DNA from 2 places in the Pseudofrankia sp. EUN1h genome. Region 1 is predicted to be linked to the other one. Evidence: riboswitches for the same ligand, from Rfam matches in the RefSeq annotation. Region 1 holds a riboswitch; the other holds the start of a gene.
The links. Region 1 has a riboswitch for ZMP and ZTP ahead of BCD49_RS19860 (phosphoribosylaminoimidazolecarboxamide formyltransferase). Riboswitches for the same ligand answer to the same signal wherever they lie in the genome.
Positions count from the first base shown of each region.

Region 2: another riboswitch for ZMP and ZTP. It lies ahead of glyA (serine hydroxymethyltransferase); the one in region 1 lies ahead of BCD49_RS19860 (phosphoribosylaminoimidazolecarboxamide formyltransferase).

Region 1 is NZ_MBLN01000056.1:64,304-68,493, forward strand. It holds gene BCD49_RS19855 (carbon-nitrogen hydrolase family protein) at 1-967, shown strand, start outside; partial or broken gene BCD49_RS45140 (HhH-GPD-type base excision DNA repair protein) at 1,207-1,302, opposite strand; ZMP/ZTP riboswitch at 1,470-1,552, shown strand; gene BCD49_RS19860 (phosphoribosylaminoimidazolecarboxamide formyltransferase) at 1,587-2,732, shown strand; gene BCD49_RS19865 (nuclear transport factor 2 family protein) at 2,762-3,595, opposite strand; gene BCD49_RS19870 (TetR/AcrR family transcriptional regulator) at 3,692-4,190, shown strand, end outside.
Region 2 is NZ_MBLN01000063.1:109,480-113,569, forward strand. It holds gene BCD49_RS23245 (aldehyde dehydrogenase family protein) at 1-362, shown strand, start outside; gene glyA (serine hydroxymethyltransferase) at 447-1,709, opposite strand; ZMP/ZTP riboswitch at 1,822-1,908, opposite strand; gene BCD49_RS40965 (alpha/beta hydrolase) at 2,019-3,875, opposite strand.

The DNA.
Region 1 (4,190 bases):
GGCGTTCAAGCAGCGCGTGCGCGAACGAGCGCGCAGGACGGGCGAGTCCTACACGGCCGCGCTTCGGCACTTCCGCCAGCCCTCCGAGGGAACCACCATGCCGAACACCAATCCCTTCCGAATCTCGGTCGCCCAGCTCGACGCGCCGACGGATCCGCGTGATGCCGAAGCGTTTCAACGGGTGGGCCACGACGTACGTCGTCTGATGACCGAGGCCCGCGATCAAGGCGCTCGCCTCATTCATTTCTGCGAGGGAGCACTCTGCTCGCCAAATAAGCGGATCCTGTCCAGCGATCCGACCACCATGGCCGACGCCGACTGGAGCCGCTTCGACTGGGCGGCCCAGCGCGGCCAGCTTGAGGCGATCAGGAAACACGCCGCGGCATTGCGGCTGTGGACAGTCGTCGGAGCCGTGCACCGACTCACCGAGCCACATCGTCCACACAACAGCCTTTACGTGATCGACGACCACGGCCATATCATCACCCGCTACGACGAACGGATGCTGTCCAACACCAAGGTCAGCTATTTGTACACACCCGGCATCAGTCCGATCACCTTCGACGTCGACGAGGTGCGGTTCGGGTGCGCGCTCGGCATGGAAAGCGTGTATCCGGAGCTGTTCGCCGAGTACGAGCGAGCCGACGTTCACTGCGTGTTGCTTTCCACCATGGACAATGGCACCACCTTCGGCCTGCAGACACAGGCGCATGCCAGCACCAACAGCTACTGGATCAGCTATGCCACGGTCGCCGTCGACGCGGCCGCCGCGCCGTCCGGAATCGCTGGGCCTGACGGTCACTGGGCGACCCGATGCGGACCGCACGCCACCTCGGCCATCGCCACCGTCGATATCGACCGCGAACATGAAAGCCTCGCGCGCCCCTGGCGCCGAACGGCCCGCGCCGGCAGGTACGCAACCGCGGTCGTCGACGACGATCCTCGAGCACAACGAAGCTCGCTCTAACACGAAGGTCTCGACGGGCGTGCCCGAAGCGTTTCGCCCATCCCGGGTAGACGCTTCGGGCGGGCGGCGCCGCCGCGGTGCGTGCCCTGACGCACCGGCGGCATCCTCCGCGCAGCCAGACGAAAGGCGAGGTCGCAGAAGCCCGTCGGCGAGTCCGGCCGTACTCCGGGCGCCGCCACGTTTCATTGTCGCCGATGCACGGATCGGGAGACGAGGCCCCAGCCGTTCCTTGTTTGTCCGACTTGCCGGTCGAGAACCATGCCGATCAGCAGCGCGAGCGGGTCATTGGTCAGCAGTTCGTCCGCCGCGTCGTTCTGGCTCAGGTGAAGTCCCACGTGAGTACGGTAGCCGGCCCTTGCGCGGCGGTCGCCTCGCCGCTGGCCAGATCACGGTGTTGTCGGTCAGCCACGTCCGTGAAAGGGCCACAGCAGGCCGCGACGGTGTCCGTCATCCGCCTTTCCCGCCGAGGACGGCCGCGGGCTGACGTGTGGCTGCTACATTTGCGCATGGCCGCTACTGGCGCGGGTGGATGACCACCGGGGAACGGCCGGAAGACCGTCGACGCCGACCGCCTGGGCCCGCGACGCGCAGATGACTCCGCGCGACGTGAGGACGGCCGATGGACCTGCGGTATGGCATGAACCCCCACCAGCAGCCGGCGACGGCCAACCCGGTCGACGACGCCAGCCCGCCGGTGCGGGTCCTGCACGGCCAGCCTTCCTACATCAACATGCTGGACGCGTTGGAGGCCTGGCAACTCGTCAGGGAGGCGGCCGATGCCCTGGGCCGGCCCGCGGCCGCCTCCTTCAAACATCTCTCACCCGCCGGTGCCGCACTCGCCGGGCCGCTCGACGAGACGATGACCGAGACCTACGGGCTCGGCGCGTCGCCGGTGGGGATGTTGACGAGCGCCTACGTGCGGGCCCGCGACACTGACCCGAAAAGCTCCTACGGCGACTTCGCCGCGGTTTCCGCCCCGGTCGACGCGGAGCTGGCCGTACTGCTGCGCCGACTGGTCTGCGACGGAATCGTCGCGCCCGGTTATGAGCCCGGGACCGTGGCGACCCTGTCCGCGAAGAAGAACGGCACGTTCCTGGTCCTGGAAGCCGACCCTGCCCACCGGCCGCCCGCCCGAGAGATCCGTGAGGTGCACGGGATGCGCTTCACCCAGACCTGGGACGACGCCGTGCCCAACCGGCAGACGCTGGCTGATGTCCGCGTCGGCACGGTGCCCGACCACGCCCTCGACGACCTGCTCCTTGGCCTGATCGTGGCCCGTCACACGCAGTCGAACTCGGTCGCCTACGTCCGAGGCGGGATGACGCTTGGCGTCGGCGCGGGCCAACAATCCCGGGTGGACTGCGTCCGCCTCGCCGGAGCGAAATCCGACACCTGGTGGCTACGCCGCCACCCCCGCGTCCGAGCGCTGCACATCGGCCAGAACCCGAAGATCCAAGATAGCATCAACGACGAGATTCAGTACCTCGACACTGGCGCCGCCGGTTCCGGCCTCCCACCCAGGCCTGGAGGGGCCCCGCCGTTGACCGCCCTGGAGCGCGCCCAGTGGCTGAGCCGGCTCGACGAGGTCAGCCTAGCTTCCGATGGCGCTCTGCCCTTCCCGGAAAACATCGTTCACGCCCGCCGTCACGGGGTGCGCTACGTGGCCGAACCCGGCGGATCAATCCGCTCCGCGGAGGTCATCGCCGCCTGTCACGATCAGGAGGTCGCCCTCGTCCACACCGGACTGCGCCTGTTCCGACACTGACGTTCTTTCGGTTTCCTCCAGCACCGAGTTCATGTCCCGACGGGACCGGTGCGAGCGCCCCACAGTTCCGCGATCCGTCCGTCGGCGACACGGATGACTTCGATGAGTTCTCCAGTGTTGTCGGTCAGCCGGGAGCGGATCATGGCGCGGTCGTCCTCGGCGACCAGGTCAACGACCTCCGTGCGCAGATCCGGTGCGGCTGTGCGCATGGCGAGCCACCGTTCCTTGACCATGCCGGGTCCACGGGACTGGAGCGGGTGACTGTAGAAGTCAGCGGTGAAGATCTCGTCGACCGCCGGTAGGTCGAGCGCGTTGAACGCCGCGTGCATGCGATGCGCCAGGCCCCGACTTGTCTGGGCCTTCGTCGGCCCGGCGGGTGCGCGGCCGGTGTCGTCCACGAGCGCCCGCGCCAGCGGCTCCAGCCGGCCGAAGGCTCMGGCCAGGCCGATGTGGTCGGCATAGTCGCGGGATTCGACGATCTGCCCGTCACGGACACGGACCACGAACACGCACGGCAGGGCGAACTCGCCGCGGTCGGCCATCCCGGTGTAGGTGAACTCCACGACGACCACCTCCGGATCCGCCGTCCGATGCACGGCCATCTCCGTCGGTGCGAACGACCGAACACCGGCTACTCGCCCGGCTGACCCGYCGAAGTGCTGGCGCAGCTCGGCACGAGTACGCAGCGGTTGATCACCCAACGGCGCAAACGGGTGCCGGACGTCGGTCCGCTCCCCGTACAGGCCGGCGAGCGCGTCGAGCTGACGCTCCCGCTCGTCCGGTGCGAGATCACCAGAAACCAGCCGGCTCACGCCGGCGGTGACCATGCGAACGATGTCGGCCGGGGCAGGTGTCGGTACCATCGAGCCTCCAAACGAAGTCGCGACTCCGCCAACAGTAGCGGAGTCTGGACTTCGTTTACAAGGGCGGCAGGGCCGGACCGGAGGTAGGTGAGAGCCGTGCGGAAGAACGCCGTCGCCAACCGCGAGCGCATCCTGGCCGCCGCCGAAGCGGTGTTCGGCGAGCACGGCGCGGCCGGCTCCACCGAGGACGTCGCACGCCGCGCCGAGGTCGGCATCGCGACCGTGTTCCGCCATTTCCCCACGAAGGCCGCGCTGGTGGAGGCGGCCCTGGTCCGCCACTTCGATCTGCTCAACGAGCGGGCATCCACCCTGGCTGCCCAATCCGACCCCGGACAGGCCTTCCGAGACCTGCTGCGAACCATGGTCGAGGGCGGGTCGACGAAGTTGACGCTCGCGTCCCAGATGCCGGATGGACAGTTCCCACCGAGCGTCCGCCAAGGGGCGGACAAGCTGCGCGCGACCGTCGAGGACCTCTTGGACCGCGCGGCGCGGTCAGGGGCGATCCGCCGGGACGTCGGGGCCGACGAGGTCTATCTCCTGGTCCGTGGACTCGCCCAGGCATCCGCCACCACGCCGACCGCACCGCAAACCGTAA
Region 2 (4,090 bases), on a different contig from region 1:
CCACTGGGCGCCTCGGCGGCGACGGGATCGTCGACCCGCTGCCCGGCGGCGGCGCCGTGCTGCGCCCGGCCGTCTTCCAGGTGGACCGCGCCGACGCGCCGCAGACCGGCATCGAGCTGGGCTTCCCGTGCGTCTGGGTGGCGCCGTGGTCGGCGAAGGACGGCGCCGGGCCGCTGCGCGACACACTGGTGCTCACGGCGATCACCGAGGACGCCGGGCTGGTGGACCGGCTGGTCGACGACCCGTCGATCAGCAACGTCTACCTCGGCGACCACCCGACGTACTGGATGCGCCCGAACGTTCCGCACGACGGCTACCTCGGCGAGTTCCTGATGCGCACCAAGGCCGTCATCCGGGATTAGGCCTGCTCGATGCCAGCAGACGAACGGCGGCCGGCCGCCAGGCGAGACGCCTGGCGGCCGGATACGTCGTTGCTTGGCGAGCGGTTACGCCCAGCCCGGCATGGGGTAGCCGGCGGTGAGGTCGCGGACCTCGCCGGCGATCTGGGCGAGGACCGCCTCGTCGTCGTCCGCGGCGGCCTTGACGGCCTGGTCGATCCAGGCGGCGATCTGGCGCATCTGCCCGGGGCCCATGCCGCGGGTGGTGACCGCGGCGGTGCCGAGGCGCAGCCCGGACGGGTCGAACGGCTTGCGGGTGTCGTACGGGACGGTGTTGTAGTTCAGCTCGATGCCGGCCCGGTCGAGCGCCTTCGCGGCCGGCTTGCCGCCGATGCCCTTGCTGGTGAGGTCGACGAGGATCAGGTGGTTGTCGGTGCCGCCGGAAACCAGGTCGAAGCCGCGCTCGGTGAGCGCCTCGGCCAGCGCCGCCGCGTTCGCGACGATCTGGTGGGCATACGTCTGGAAGTCGGCCGTCGCCGCCTCGCGCAGCGCGACGGCGATCGCCGCGGTGGTGTGGTTGTGCGGGCCGCCCTGCAGGCCGGGGAAGACGGCCTTGTCGATCGCCGAGGCGTGGGCCGCGTCGGTCATCAGCATCGCGCCGCGCGGGCCGCGCAGCGTCTTGTGGGTCGTGGTCGAGATGACCGGTGCGTAGCCCACCGGCGACGGATGCGCGCCACCGGCGATCAGGCCCGCGATGTGCGCGATGTCGGCGGCCAGGACCGCGTCGACCTCGCGGGCGATCTCGGCGAACGCCGGGAAGTCGATCGTGCGCGGGATCGCGGTGCCACCGGCGAAGATGACCTTCGGGCGCTCGGCGAGCGCGAGCTGGCGGACCTCGTCCATGTCGACCCGGCCGGTGTCCTGGCGGACGTTGTAACGCACCGAGCGGAACCACTTGCCGGTCGCGGAGACCGACCAGCCGTGGGTGAGGTGGCCACCCATCGGCAGCGCCATGCCCATCACGGTGTCGCCCGGCTGCAGGAACGCCAGGTAGATGGCGAGGTTGGCCGGCGAGCCCGAGTATGGCTGGACATTGGCGTGCTCGACGCCGAACAGCGACTTGGCCCGCTCGATGGCCAGCGCCTCGATCGGGTCGATGAACTGCTGGCCCTCGTAGTACCGCTTGCCGACGTAGCCCTCGGAGTACTTGTTCGTCAGGATCGTGCCCGCCGCCTCGAGAACGGCGGTGGAGACGTAGTTCTCCGACGCGATCAGGCGGATCTTCTCGTACTGCCGCCGTGCCTCGGACTCGACCAGGTCAGCGATCTCCGGATCGGCGCTGACGAGGTGTTTGATGGCTGGCTCGTGCATGGGAGACCTCCAGGGATGTGGCTGCCCGGCCCGTCCGCGTCCACACGTCGCCGGTAGGTCGTCCGCATGGGCCGCCGACGGACGATGRGCACTGTGGGCAGGCGCTGTCCGCCGGTGACACCCAGGCGCACGGTGCCGTGCCYATCGGTCGCTCCCCGGTGGTTGATTCCACCCCAGCACGCCAGTCACGACTTGGCCTGAAGTCTAGCCGCCCGCCCCTGGCGAGCTTTCCACGCCCGGCGGGGGCACCGGACCGACGCGGTCAGGAGCGGTCGGAGCAGTCGGGAGCGGTCAGGGGCTGTCCGGCGGTCAGGAGCAGACGGTGCCGGGCTTGGGCGTGACCAGGTCGATCAGGTAGCGGTTGACGGCGTTGTGGACGCAGGTGCTGGGGCCCTCGTAGGCGCCGTGGGTGTAGGAGCGCCACGTCAGCAGGACGGCGTTCTCCAGCTGGCCGGCAAGCGAGCGTGCCTCCGGGTACGGCGTCGCCGGGTCGCCGGTGGTGCCGACCAGCAGGATCGGCGGCGAGCCCTCGGCCCGGAACGGCCCGGTGTAACGGTCGGCGGACGGGACCGGCCAGAAGGCACACGTCATGCCGCCGAGCGCCAGGGACGATCCGAAGCGCGGGGCCTCCCGGGAGAGATCGCGCACGAACCGCCGGAAGACGGCGAGGTCGGCTGGATAGGTCTGGTCGGCGCAGTTGATGGCGGTGTTCGCGTCGAAGGAGTTGTCGTACGTGCCGTCCTGGCGCCGTCCGGATCCCTGGTCCGCCAGCGACCGCAGCACGGAGCCGTCGTTGAACTCGTCGGCCAGCTCCAGGGCGACCGCGAGGATCGGCCACTGCTCCTCGCTGTAGAGCAGCTGGAGCACGGCCGTGATCGCGGTCGAGTCGTCGACCGGCCGGGTCCTGTCGGCGTCCTTGCCCTGTGCGTAGATCGGGTGCTTGGCGAGCCGGGCGATCAGCCGGTCGTAGGCGCCCCCGGGGTCGCCGTGGCCGAAGCCGCAGTTCGGGTCGCTCGCGCAGCTGGCGAGGAAGGCGTTGAAGGCCGCCTCGAAGCCCAGGGCCTGCAACCGGGTCTCCGCGAACGGACTGTTCGCGGACAGCCTCGGGTCGACCACCGCGTCGAGGACCATGGCGCGAATGTGGGTCGGGAACAGCTGGGCGTAGGTGGCGCCCAGCTCCGTGCCGTACGAGGCGCCGTAGGCGGTCAGCCGATCGTCACCGAGCGCGGCGCGCAGCACGTCGAGGTCGCGGGCCGCGAACTCGGTCGACAGGTACGGCAGCAGCGTCGCGCTCCAGCGCTCGCAGCCCCGCGCGACCAGCCGGTCCGACGCGGCGGTGTCCTCGAAGCCGGCCAGCACCTCGCCCTCCCGGGCGGGTGGCTGCCCGGCGGGCGCGGCCGTGGCGGGCGACGAGGACGGGCCGTGAGCCGGGCTGACGACGTCCGGGGAGACGGCCGTGGAGGAGCCCGAAGAGCCGCCCGGTAGCCGGTCGACGTCCTCGTCGATCTCCTCGCCGGCCCCGGCACCCGCACCGGCACCCGCGCCCGCGCCGGCTCCGGCGGCCCGGTGCGGAACGACGGCGCCGCCGGACAGCTCGCTGGCCTTCTGCCGGTCGGTGAGGCAGCGGACGGGCGCGCTCGCGCCGACACCCCGCTGGTCGAACCCGACGATGTCGAACCGGTCGCGTACCGCCTTGTCGAACAGCTCCGGGTACGTCCGGATGGAGTCGACGCCGGAGACCCCGGGGCCGCCTTCCAGGTAGACGAGGGATCCAAGTCGCCGCGCCGGTTCGCCCGCCGGTCGGCGGATCACCGCCAGATCGATCGTCCCGTTGCCGGGATGCGCGTAGTCCAGCGGGACGGGCAGCGTCGCGCATTCCAGTCCCGTGCCACACGCCGTCCAGGCCGACAGCCGGCCCGTCCCGGCCTGCGGCGACGGAGCCACCGCCATGCCGGCGGCCGGCGCCGGGGCGACCAGGCCGGCCACGGACAGCGAGGCCAGGGCCAGGGCGCTGGTGAGCCGCGCCCGCCGCGAGCCGGCGGGCGCCGCGGCGCTGGTGGTCCCCCGGGGACCGGCTCGCCGATGATCTCGACGAGGCCCTCGACGCTCGGCCCGACGCTGGCCTTGGTGCTGGCCTTGGTGCTGGTACCGCCAGGGCTGGTTCACGGGCCTCGGCCTCCGGTCGGGTCGGCGCGGCGCCCGGGGGTCCCTGCCAAATCGGCGGAACCGATCCGGCAGGTCTGTGGCGCGGCGATCAGCGACGAGCCGCCAACACAAGCGACAGCTCAGTCACAGTGCGTGACAGTCGCGTCGTGCTCCCTCCCCGTCCCGACCGGACCCCAACCCTCGGCGTCGACAACCCCCCGCCGGGTGCGACCCCT